4 regions of the Paenibacillus sp. PsM32 genome follow, and region 1 is predicted to be linked to each of the others. Evidence: riboswitches for the same ligand, from Rfam matches in the RefSeq annotation. Region 1 holds a riboswitch; each other region holds the start of a gene.
The links. Region 1 has a riboswitch for thiamine pyrophosphate ahead of QCD85_RS14170 (ABC transporter substrate-binding protein). Riboswitches for the same ligand answer to the same signal wherever they lie in the genome.

Region 2: another riboswitch for thiamine pyrophosphate. It lies ahead of tenA (thiaminase II); the one in region 1 lies ahead of QCD85_RS14170 (ABC transporter substrate-binding protein).
Region 3: another riboswitch for thiamine pyrophosphate. It lies ahead of thiM (hydroxyethylthiazole kinase); the one in region 1 lies ahead of QCD85_RS14170 (ABC transporter substrate-binding protein).
Region 4: another riboswitch for thiamine pyrophosphate. It lies ahead of QCD85_RS06580 (thiamine phosphate synthase); the one in region 1 lies ahead of QCD85_RS14170 (ABC transporter substrate-binding protein).

What each region holds. Positions count from the first base shown of each region.
Region 1 is NZ_JARUWY010000006.1:278,088-281,184, forward strand. Features, by position in the region: gene QCD85_RS14165 (MTH1187 family thiamine-binding protein) at 1-221, opposite strand, end outside; gene QCD85_RS14170 (ABC transporter substrate-binding protein) at 246-1,283, opposite strand; TPP riboswitch at 1,401-1,512, opposite strand; gene QCD85_RS14175 (pyridoxamine 5'-phosphate oxidase family protein) at 1,753-2,169, shown strand; gene QCD85_RS14180 (aspartyl-phosphate phosphatase Spo0E family protein) at 2,464-2,640, shown strand; gene QCD85_RS14185 (bifunctional 2',3'-cyclic-nucleotide 2'-phosphodiesterase/3'-nucleotidase) at 2,972-3,097, shown strand, end outside.
Region 2 is NZ_JARUWY010000004.1:163,338-166,434, forward strand. Features, by position in the region: gene rluF (23S rRNA pseudouridine(2604) synthase RluF) at 1-184, opposite strand, end outside; gene QCD85_RS10805 (TIGR01777 family oxidoreductase) at 306-1,202, opposite strand; TPP riboswitch at 1,374-1,477, shown strand; gene tenA (thiaminase II) at 1,623-2,309, shown strand; gene QCD85_RS10815 (ECF transporter S component) at 2,327-2,923, shown strand; gene QCD85_RS10820 (ABC transporter ATP-binding protein) at 2,901-3,097, shown strand, end outside.
Region 3 is NZ_JARUWY010000001.1:1,271,262-1,274,358, reverse strand. Features, by position in the region: gene QCD85_RS05650 (DUF1129 family protein) at 1-617, opposite strand, end outside; gene QCD85_RS05645 (alpha/beta hydrolase) at 766-1,596, shown strand; TPP riboswitch at 1,766-1,868, shown strand; gene thiM (hydroxyethylthiazole kinase) at 1,962-2,771, shown strand; gene thiD (bifunctional hydroxymethylpyrimidine kinase/phosphomethylpyrimidine kinase) at 2,811-3,097, shown strand, end outside.
Region 4 is NZ_JARUWY010000002.1:160,280-163,376, reverse strand. Features, by position in the region: gene QCD85_RS23995 (ATP-binding cassette domain-containing protein) at 40-933, shown strand; TPP riboswitch at 1,080-1,189, shown strand; gene QCD85_RS06580 (thiamine phosphate synthase) at 1,426-2,055, shown strand; gene QCD85_RS06575 (NAD(P)/FAD-dependent oxidoreductase) at 2,064-3,097, shown strand, end outside.

The sequences.
Region 1 (3,097 bases):
ATAATACTCGGGCTTCCTTTTTCCACTAACGCTTCGTGCATTTGACGAACCACTTCTAACAATTCGCTAAGTTCGCCTTCCATCGTGGTCTCAAGTGGATGCACTTCATATTTCACACCGGAGGCTTGAATCACTTCTATTGCCCGGTCGACATAATCGTAAGAGTTCTCACCAGCTTGAGTTTTGGGAATAACCTGAATACTTAAAAGGGTGTGTGCCATAGTAGTCATCTCCTTATGTTCTATTTATGATTTGGTGGCTTCAGGTAAATAATCGTTTGTATACGCTTTGGTTGCATCTAACGGTTTGTCTAACAACTTCTGCTTGAACATCCAATCGGCATAACCTTCCCAGACCGATTGTTTTTGCTCGCCCCAGCGTTTGGCATCATCTTGATAACGTGGAGATAACCATTTTTGGCTAGCTTTGACCAGTGCAGGATCAAGATCAGGTACTGCTTTGAGCAATATATCTGCCGATTCATCGGGATGAGCGATTGCATATTCATATCCTTTACTGGTTGCCGCCATAAATGATTTCACAAGTGCAGGATCGGTAGCGATCTGCTTCTCATTGGTTACGATAACAGGTGTATAATAATCTAATTTATCGGAATAATCTTTTACATATAACATATCTAATGGTTGTCCGCGAAGTTCTGCTTCAATTCCTGTCCATCCATAGAATATCCATGCAAAGTCGATTCCTTTTTGTACAGCTGTAAAATAATCGGCATTACCGATATTAACACTTTTGACTTTGCTAACATCGCCACCGTCGGTATCCATAATTGATTTCATAACCGCTTCTTCAACAGGAGATCCCCATGCACCGTAGGATTTGCCTTCCATATCTTTAGGGCTTTTGATTCCGCGATCTGTAGGAGCGGCAAAGCCAGATGTATTATGCTGGATAACTGCCGCAAGTGACACTAAAGGCACTCCTTGTACACGCGCTTGAGTCACACTTTCTTGATAACTGATTCCAAAAGGCACTTCACCAGAAGCGACCATCGTATCTGCTCCACCTTGACCGGGAGCAATAATTTCGACGTTTAATCCTGCTTCTTTATAATAGCCCAGTGCTTGGGCAACATATAAGCCAGTATGATTCGTATTTGGTGTCCAGTCGAGCACGACTTTTACATCTTTAAGGGCAGATGTTGATCCTGCCTGATTGGCTGTATTGCTTGTACTTGTTGCTGAACCACATGCAGTGGTGATCCACAATAAACCTACCATTAACCAAGGTAAGCTTTGACGCCACCTTTTTTGAGTTCTCATTACCGTCATCCTTCTTTCTTCTAGCTCAAATAGTCAATCCTGTAGTACTGGATAAAAGGCATAAAAAAAACGCCCCCATCGGGACGACATAGGTGCAATTATAAGCTAGCGTACAGCATATAACGACTTGTTACTTTCCTACGCTGGCATTATCCAGATCAGGTATAAGGGTCTGTATTTATCACAATACACTCTCAGCCAGTTGCAACTAGCTCCCCTGTACATATGCGGTTTTTTTACATTGTAATTATAGACCAGAGGGTATCAACTGTCCAGTAAAGAGAATGCGGTGTCATCAGCAAAAGACAGTGTATTTCGGTTCAGTCTCGCTGTCTAAGGGTATTTACATATACGGAAGTTTGTAACTAACAAAAGTTCCATTCAATATTCTTCTATACGTATCGAATAGATATACATAGACATAGATATTGAATACACCCATACGTTTATATACAGGAGGAGATTGATCATGAGTAAAACAGCTGAAGAACAAGCGATATTAACTGCATTAGAAGGTAATCCATTTTGTGCACTAGGTACAGTAGAAAATGACAAACCTAAAGTACGCTACATGGCGCTATATAACGAAGGCTTGAATATTCATCTCGCGACAAACCGCAAAACACATAAAGTCGAAGAGTTAGAAAAAAATCCGAACTGTTATGTATTGTTGGGTTATGAAAAAGGCGGCACTAATCAAGTCGTTGAAATCGAAGGCGTAAGTGCTGTATCTACAGACGACGAATTGAAAAAACGTGTCTGGAAAGAAGAATTTAAAGAATGGTTCTCCGGTCCAGAAGATCCTGATTATGTGATCCTAGATATCAAACCACAAACGATTGAATATACAGATCAAGATGGTAACAAAAAAACGTGGACTGCGTAATCTGATACAACTTTAATGGTTTAAGATAGCAGTTATCACATAAATGACTCGGAATTTGAAATTTGCGAAACAAGAGAAATGAATGCAAAATTCAAATTCCGAGTTTTTTCGTCTTTATTTTTCCATAAAAAGGATAAAATAGGTACTTGAGGAACTTGATAAGGTATACTCAAATAAGGTATAAAAAGGTATATAGAAATATTTTATAGACTAACCTGTAAAATGACGATGATGGAATAAAATGAAAGTCTCATTGATAGCAAGATATAAGGAAATATACTGGAGGTGGTTTCCTTGAACTTAAAACAAATAGAACAACAGATTGAGCAGGAACGCCGCATATTGAACCAGATGGCAGAAGAACATGGGATGCGCGATTATCGCGTGTTAGACCAATCAGAACAATTAGATCGAATTTTAGATATGTATTTTCAATATAAAGATCGAAATACTAATTTTTTAACTCCTTAATCTCAATGAGTTATTATTTATGAAAAGAAACATGACACAATCATGTAAATTATAGAACTTTTCGCAAAATAAATCTTATTTTCATAAAAAATAGAACTAATAACCCTTCAAATATATCAGCTGATAGTATACAATTCTATCATGCGTTTCTTTTGGTAGCCTTTTTACTATTTATCTGCCTACTCTAAATCATAATTTCCAATATGATTTTTTAAAATCAGCATGTAAAGTACATTATCACTGCTTGTTCATGCTGTTATACATATAGGGCATAGAGATAAATAGAAAAAGGTCAAGCGAATGCGAATATATTTGGGAGGGGTTTTTTATTTTGAACTTGGGAAACAAAACATTTAAAAAAGCAATTACTGTCATCGCAGCTCTGCAATTGTTTGCAGTGTCGGCAGTTCCTGCTTTTGCAGCCGAAGCCACTTCTTCTGAATCTACCGTAAAATTA
Region 2 (3,097 bases), on a different contig from region 1:
TATAGACATTTTCTTGTTCGACTTTGATCGGTTTGCCTTTGACCCGCACATCGTCGCCTTCTTCGACCTGACTGCCTAGCTCGGCAACCACACCATTGATTGTGACAATACCTTCATTGATCCATTTATCAGCACCCCGGCGGGATGTAATTCCAGATTCACTAATATATTTATTAATTCGCACGTATAAGCACACCTTTAACTCTAATTTTTGAGTAAGCTATTCAAGCCGTTACTCAAGTCTACCTCTACGATACCCTTTTTTGCTTTATTTTAAAAGTCATGTTCGTCTGTACGGTATGATGTTATGATTTTGTATGCAAAATATGGTGTAGTGCTTGTTCCAACCGTCCGTATTTGAACATAAATCCTTCTTTGATGAGACGATTAGGGATCACCCAACGGCTTTTAAGCACCAATTCGGGTTCCGTCCGAATCACTCTAGCCCCTAGATTAAGCATCCATGTAGACGCAGGTAGACCGCCTTTACGATGCATCACTTTGCGCATCGTTGCCATCAGTTCACGATTGGTCACCGGATTAGGAGACGTGCAGTTGAATACTCCTTCAAGCGATTCCCACTCTTGAATAAATAAAATAATCTGAAATAAATCTTCAACATGAATCCAGCTAAACATCTGCTTCCCTGACCCTTGATGACCGCCCAGCCCGAAGCGAACTAGATTTTTGAAAGGGGTCATCACACCACCACCGGGCCCTAATACGATAGCAATCCGTAGTGCGGCTTGACGGGTATGGGGAAGGCTAAAAGAGAAAAAAGCTTCTTCCCACGCTTTGGCAACATCTACCGAAAATCCGCTACCGATTTCGCCTTTGGTCTCGGTCATAGGGCGATCTTCTGCATGGCGATAAATGGTAGCTGTGCTGGAATTGATCCAAAGCGCAGGCGGATGTTCACAAGCCAGGATAGCGTTTCCAAGAATCTGGGTAGTTTCGATTCGAGAGTTCATAATTTCACGTTTATTTTGTTCGTTATAACGACAATTGACCGATTTACCCGCTAGATTAATCACCATTTCTGCTCCATCGAGAGCTTGAACAATTCCTTGATGATCATCCCATGCGATATGCGGCGATTGTCTGGAAATGATCTGCACTTCAATACCCAATGCTGCAAATCTTTTTTCCAAATACTGTCCGATAAATCCTGTGCCACCTGCCAATACCACTTTACGTGTCATCGAGATCAACTCAATTCTGTTTAGATAGTTAAATCTACGCGCAAATCCTTACTAATAATTATATTTTACACCATTTTATAACCCTATAACTGTTAAAAAAGGAAAGATTACTGAGGTTATAGCAGTTGACAGTCTGTTCAATCGTGTGTACAGTAAGATGCAAATGAATCGAATGACCACTAGGGGAGCCTTTGTGTAGGCTGAGACGGGAAGATCCCGGACCCTTGGAACCTGATCTAGTTCATACTAGCGTAGGAAAGTGGAGACTGTGCAAGGGTACCTGTACATATACGTACACCTATTCTGCCGCTCCATCACGGGGCGGCTTTTTTGCATGTATTTTTCCATATATTCCAGTAGTGGTCCTTCTTTATTAACCAAGCGTCGCTATCGATGCTTCAATCTAAGGAGGATACAGTTATGAGTTTTTCACAGGAAATTAGACAGGCCGCAGACCCTATTTTTGAAGCGATTTTTAATCATCCATTTGTACAAGGGATTGCCAAAGGTGATCTGCGTAGTGAGCAATTGATCCATTATGTAAAGCAAGATTTTGAGTATTTGAATTCTTTTATGCGTATCTATGGAACGGCGATTGCGAAATGCCCAACACGTGAAGATATGGCGATGTTTAACGAGCAGATTTCATTTGTGCTTCATAGTGAAATTCATCCTCATAATAACTTTTGCGAGGTGGCTGGCGTCAAGTATGAAGATTTGCAAGGATATGCGCTTTCTCCTTCTTCTCATCATTATATTCGTCATATGTTAACTGTGGCTCATGAAGGGGGTTTAGGCGATATTTTGGCGGTATTGTTGCCTTGCCCGTGGACGTATTGGGAGATTGGTGTGAAATTATTGGATGAAGTGAAGCCTGATGCCTCCCATCCTTTTTATGATTGGATTAACTTCTATGGCAATCGTACCGATACGATTACTCATCAATTCTGTGCTCGGTTGGATGAATGGGCAGAGCAGACGACACCTGCACATCGGGCGCGTATGAAAGAGCATTTTCTTCTAAGTTGTCAGTTTGAATATATGTTCTGGGATATGGCGTACACTCTGGAAGATTGGCCTGTGCCGATGGAGGTTGCACGCGTATGAGTTCCTCATCGATCTCTATGACATGGAAAATGAAAGAAGTGGTGTTGACTGTTATTCTGGCGGTGGCTTGTGGCGTTATTTATCTAGGATGGTCCACATTATGGATACCGATCTCTGCATTAGTGGGGCCTGTAGGTGCAGGATTTATGTTCGGTATCTGGATTATTGCAAGTCCGATTGTAGCTTATATTATTCGTAAGCCAGGGGCGGCATTGATCGCTGAAGTAGCGGCTGCGGCTGTAGAGCTGTTAACAGGTAGTCATTTTGGATTGTCTGCTTTATTGATCGGTGTTTTTCAAGGGATTGGAGCAGAGATTGCTTTTGCTCTATTTGGCTACAAACGTTATAACTTGATGACGTTAATGTTATCAGGAGCGCTGGCGGCAGTAGGTGGAGTATTGTATAACGTTATCGCTAATGGATTCGGCTATTACACCACACAAGTATTGCTGACTACTCTAGTTATTCAAGTGATCAGTGGAATGATTTTAGGTGGATGGTTAGCCAAAATTATTGTAGAAGCTTTGTGCAAAACAGGGGTACTGGATCAATACGAAATTATGAAAGTACGGCGGAAGAAGGGAAATGCGAATGGAATCGCTTCTAGGGTGTAAAGATCTGTCAGTACGTTTTTATCAGCGAGAAGAAAATGTATTAACAGATATTCATTTATCGATTTCACGTGGAGAAAAAGTATTGATTCTCGGGCCAAGTGGTAGTGGCAAGTCGACGCTATTGTCTGCATTGTCCGGTATTATTCCTGAACATGTAGAAGCTGAAGTGGAAGG
Region 3 (3,097 bases), on a different contig from region 1:
AACAAACTTACCCATGGAGCAATCGTAATCACAGGCATCACTTCACGTAAAAAGATTCCCACACCAAAAATCAGTACCAAAATCACCAGATACGTTAAGATAGCGCGTGCATTGATTTGCATACCTGGCTTTGTTGCATCACTTTGTTCAACAGGCTGATCGGTAAATCTTGTAAGCATTTCGACCAGAGCAATCGAACCTACCGCTACAATAATAAGAGTCGCTACATTGATCTGCCCAACAATGCCAGAATCGCTAATACTGATTTTGAACAATCCCATTAATGCTTGAATAAGAAATACCCATGTTAACGCTACCCACGGAATCATCAAGTAATACATCGGCTTGCTCAATTGTTTCTTTTCCGGTAAATTACGAATTAATATATTGCCGTACTCTATCGATTCTTTACCGAATAACTGTTTGGCAGTTTTACCTTTTTTCTGCGCTTCTAGCAAATGATGACCCATTTCTAAAAGCAATTCTTCGCCTGCTTCACGATCAATTCGTGCATCCCGTACATGTACAATAACATCATCATAATAATCCAAATTTTCTGGTTTTAATTGATCCCGTACGACGTTAATATTTTTAACCATTTGGCGTATTGAGCTCATTATTCATTCCTCCATTCTCGTTGTTCGAAGCTACTATTTTGCCATACTTTCCTTGCGTTGACAATGATCTAGCGTTAATGATAATATGGTTTCAAGATTAAAGCATATTAAACTGATCGGAATTGTTTATTTAAGAGGAGGAATCATCATGGAACGCAATATCGTCATTCGACATCACGACTTGGATCTGACAGCTAGTATTCATTATCCTGAACAGGAACCACAATCAGCAGGACGAGGCAAAAGCCGTACACCGCTAATTGTGATCTGCCATGGTTTTGTTGGCAGCCGTATTGGAGTGGATCGCCTATTTGTTAGTACAGCCCGTGAATTGGCGGCTGACGGTTATATGGTGGTTCGCTTTGATTATGCAGGTTGCGGTGAAAGTGGCGGCGACTATGGCAAAGAAGGACTTGAATCAATGGTCGCTCAGACTCGTACTGTACTGGATTATGCAATGAATTGCAGTGACATTGATCCTACCCGCGTCACATTGATCGGTCATAGTCTGGGTGGTGCTGTAGCTATTCTTACTTCTGTACGTGATCATCGTGTCAAAAGTCTAGTCCTCTGGTCAGCAGTAGGACATCCATTTAACGATATTATCAAATTAACCGGTCGGGACAAATACGATCAAGCTGTGATCGAAGGACAAGCCGATCATTTAGGTTACTCGTTTACACCTGTATACTTTGATTCGTTAGGCAATTTCCAACCGTTTCAAGAAGCCAAGCAATTTGGTGGCGATGTGCTGGTGATTCATGGTACAGGGGATGATGTGATTCCAGTAGATTATGCCTTTTTGTATCAAAAAGTATTCTGGACACGTTCAGAAGGACGTTGTGATAAAGAAATTATTTTCCAAGCAGATCACACGTATTCCAATGGAACCCACCGCCGGGAACTGCTGGACAAAACCCGTCAATGGCTCACCGAACGCAAAGTCGCTCAGACCGATTGGCAACACTGGATGATTTAAGCGTTTGGCAATATAAACGCGATTTCTTCTAGTGTAATCAACCATGATTTTTGCATAGCAAAATATCTTACATTAAGCGCTTGGCAATATAAGCGCGATTTCTTCTAGTGTAATCCTTTACCAGATCATTCACCAGTGGTATGGTAAGAAAGAACAATCGAATAGTTACTGATTTCACTAGGGGAGCCTGTTGGCTGAGACGAAAATTCAATTTCGGACCCTTGGAACCTGATCTGGATTATACTAGCGGAGGGAAGTGGAGGCTGAATTTTCACTCATGTTGTGATATACCTGAATGAATGTTTGACCCATTTGTCTCTTCTGGAGATGGATGGGTCTTTATTACGTTATAGGAGGCAATATCAATGACTTTTCTAGCCAAAGTACGGGCGCAACATCCACTGATTCACAATATTACCAATATGGTCGTGACTAATTTTACAGCGAACGGATTGCTGGCGCTGGGAGCTTTTCCTTTTATGGCATATGCGCATGAAGAAGTAGCCGATGTGGCAGCTATAGCGAATGCAGTTGTGCTTAATATCGGTACGCTTGATCCATACACCGTCGAATCGATTCAACGTGCAGGACGTGCAGCGAATGAATCAGGTGTGCCTGTTGTATTTGATCCGGTAGGAGCAGGAGCTACCCCGTATCGTACACAATCGGCTTTGCAAATTATCGAACATGTTCAAGTGGATGTGTTACGTGGCAATGTGGCTGAAGTGGCTAATGTGATCGGCGAATCATGGCAGATCAAAGGTGTCGATGCAGGAGCAGGCGAAGGCAATATGATCCAGATCGCAGAGCAGGCTGCTCAAAAATTAAAGTGCATTGTAGCCATCACCGGTGAAAAAGACGTCGTAACCGATGGACAGAACACCTATACCATTGCTAACAGTCATCAGATATTAACACAAGTGACAGGCGGCGGTTGTCTACTGAGTGCCGTAGTCGGTGCATTTATCGCAGTCGCTGATCCTGCACAAGCTCAAGAACGTCTGGAAGCCGTAACAGAAGCTTTAGCATTTTACGGTATAGCCGCAGAGATTGCCTATGAACAGACAGCAGGGCAAGGCACAGGCAGTTTTCAGATGCAATTTATCAATCAATTGTCTCTAGTCACCCCGGAGATCGTAACTGCACGAGCCCAGATCACTTCATCCAAAGCTTAATATTGAACATACATTCATATGATAAAGGAGCGAGACAAGATGAACGTGTATCAAGCATTGACGATTGCAGGTTCAGATAGTGGAGGAGGCGCAGGCATTCAGGCCGATCTCAAAACATTTCAAGAACTCGGTGTCTATGGCATGTCTGTTATTACCGCTATCACAGCGCAGAATACGACAGGGGTACAAGGTGTCTATCCGGTTCAGATTGAAGGTGTTGTACAGCAATTGGATTCGATCGGAACGGATCTACAACCCCACGCTGTCAAAACAGGGATGTTATTTAGTGCAGAGATTATTCGTTATGTCGCAGCAAAAGTAAAACA
Region 4 (3,097 bases), on a different contig from region 1:
CCACATGCTTTCGTATTGATCTCACATGATACAGATTTTATGAATCAAGTCGTGAATGTAATTTATCATTTGGAATTTGCCAAATTAAATCGTTATACAGCTGATTATAATAAGTTTTTAGAAATGGCTGATATTCAAAAGCATCAACATATCGAAGCCTTTGAAAAACAGCAAGATTTTATCAAAAAACAAGAAGAATTTATTCAAAAAAATAAAGCGCGTGCATCTACATCCGGTCGTGCAAAAAGTCGTGAAAAGCAATTAAATCGTATCGAACGTATCGACAAACCAGAAGAATTTGCTAAGCCAACATTTAATTTCAAAGAAGCTCGTGCAAGTAGTAAAACAGTCTTTGAAGGTAAAGACTTTGAGATTGGATATACACATGCTTTATTGCCTAAAATGACAATGAATATTGAACGTGGTGAAAAAATTGCGATTGTTGGTTGTAACGGTGTAGGTAAATCAACATTGCTCAAAACTATTCTAGGTAAACTTCAACCGGTTAGTGGTAAAACTTATCTTGGCGATTATTTGCATTCTGCTTATTTTGAGCAGGAAGTACGTCCAGACCAATTGACACCGATAGATGAAGTATGGAATGAATTTTCACATTTAAGTCAAAATGAAGTACGTGGTCATCTGGCACGTTGTGGTCTGAAAAATGAGCACATCACTCGTCCTATGCGTATGTTAAGTGGTGGAGAGCAAGCGAAAGTTCGTTTGTGCAAACTATTACTGCGTGAAAGCAACTGGGTATTATTCGATGAACCGACCAATCACTTGGATGTTCATGCTAAAAATGAATTAAAACGCGCTTTAAAAGCATATAAAGGCACAGTATTGCTTGTTTCTCACGAACCTGAATTTTATGAAGATTGGGTTACTAAAATTTGGGATGTTGAGCAGTGGTCTGAAGCTAAAGCGAAATAAAAGATTTTCCATCTTTTTAAGATGTCGTAGCTAGTTGTACTCATTTGTTTTTAGAATGAACTGTGAAAAATGACTTTATAAAGAGTCTGAGAATCATTTGCTTTATTGAATAGTCTTTGCTAAGATGAATAACAAATTGAATAGCTTGAATGCACTAGGGGGGCCGCTTGAGGCTGAGATGAAAGCAGATATTGCTTTCGGACCCTTTGTACCTGATCTGGATCATACCAGCGTAGGGAAGTGGTAGCAGAGTTTCGGAAATGTTAGATCATATTAACGATAAAGTCTTTTACTGTATAGAATAGTAATTATTTTATACAGAGGAGCTTATGATGATCTAAAATATGGTTTCCGTTATTTTAAAATAATCTTGTTTGCTCTCAGACAAGGCTCATTATTTTCTAGGTCTATACTAGCCACTTCTTGAATAATAAGAAGTGGCTTTTTTGCGTTTGCTTATACACTTTTGAGGAAAGGAGGGCATATACCGATATGGAACTTCATGCAATCAGTACAGGTCAACAATCGATCTACCAGTTTGTAAAGGTAGCTTCACAGATACATCCGTGGACAACCGCTATTCATATTCGTGAAAAAAAGTGGTCTGATTCTCAGATTATTAATGCTGTCCAGCAGCTCATGCATACAGGAGTACCACTATCCAAAATAAGGATCAATAGTCGACCTCAATTAGCAGCGGATTTAAAAATAGGGGGTGTGCATTTAAGTGAACATATGTCTTATGTAAATGCAGATGATCCTCCTTCACTATGGAAAGTCGGGCGATCTGTTCACAGTATAGAGCAAGCATTACAAGCTCAAAGTGAAGGGATAGATTATCTTTTTTACGGTCATATTTATTCGACTAACTCTAAACCTGATCTGATTCCACAAGGATTGGATCAATTGGAAAAGCTTTGTCATGCGGTATCTCTACCTGTTATTGCAATAGGTGGTATTCAGCCATCACACTGCCAAGACATTCATCAAGCAGGCGCTAGAGGAGTAGCTGTAATGTCTGGTATTTTTGAAGCAGAACATCCTCAGCATGCCTGTCAGTTGTATAGCCAAAGTATTCAATATATGACTTCTACGCATCTACAATCATTAGGAAAGAAGTGAATCGGCTTATGGTTCATCTATCTAATCTCAAAGCTAATCATTATGACGTAATCGTTGTAGGTGCTGGAGTGATCGGTGCTGCTATTGCTTATGAACTGGCACAGCAAGGAGTCAAAGTAGCTTTGCTTGAAAAAAATCAACCAGCTTCTGGCGCATCAGGTGCAGCAGGAGGGATGTTAGCTGCTCATTCTGAACATTTTGCTCATCCAGAATTGTACCAATTGGCATTATACAGTCAATCGCTATATAGCAAGCTTGCGACTGATCTATTGGAGAAAACTGGGATTGATATTGGACTACGAACAGAAGGATTTTTGCTACCACTGACCAAGCAAGAATTACAGTTAAGACATAAAGACCCACTTCAAGCAGATCAAAGGTATGACAAGACATTTGATGCAAATTTATTTCCTTTACCAAATAAAAGTCATACTTCTGCTTCTACACATAACGATTCAAAAGTAGATCGCAAAGAGTGGTGGAGCCCATCATATCTAGCACAAGTTGAGCCACATATTTATGCTCCTTCTGGAATGATCTACAATCCAGATGAACCGCAATTAATTCCAGCTTTGTTTAATCAAGCGCTTGTTCAAGCAGCGATTCAGCATCATGTCGATTTTTATCCTGAGACAGAAGTATACCGTTTACTGCATTCGCAAGGTAAAAATCATATTACAGGTGTAATCACTAATCAAGGAGAAATCTACGCTGAACAAGTAGTGTTAACAACAGGCTTGAGTACACAACAATTACTAGTAACAGAGCAGTATAGTTTACCTTTGGTACCGGTCAAAGGAGAACTCATCGAAGTCAGTACTTCTTCTCAATATCTTGGACATACGATTTATGGAGAAGGCATTTATATCATTCCCAAAAGTAATCATCGCATCTGGATTGGAGCTACCAGTAAACCAGAACGTACAGATACAACAGTAGATCTTTCTGCGATTGCTCAGTTATTGTCGGGAGCGGAGCAATTTCTGCCTGCGATAGGATCAGCTACGTTTGAACGTTGTTGGTCAGGGATACGTCCTGGAAC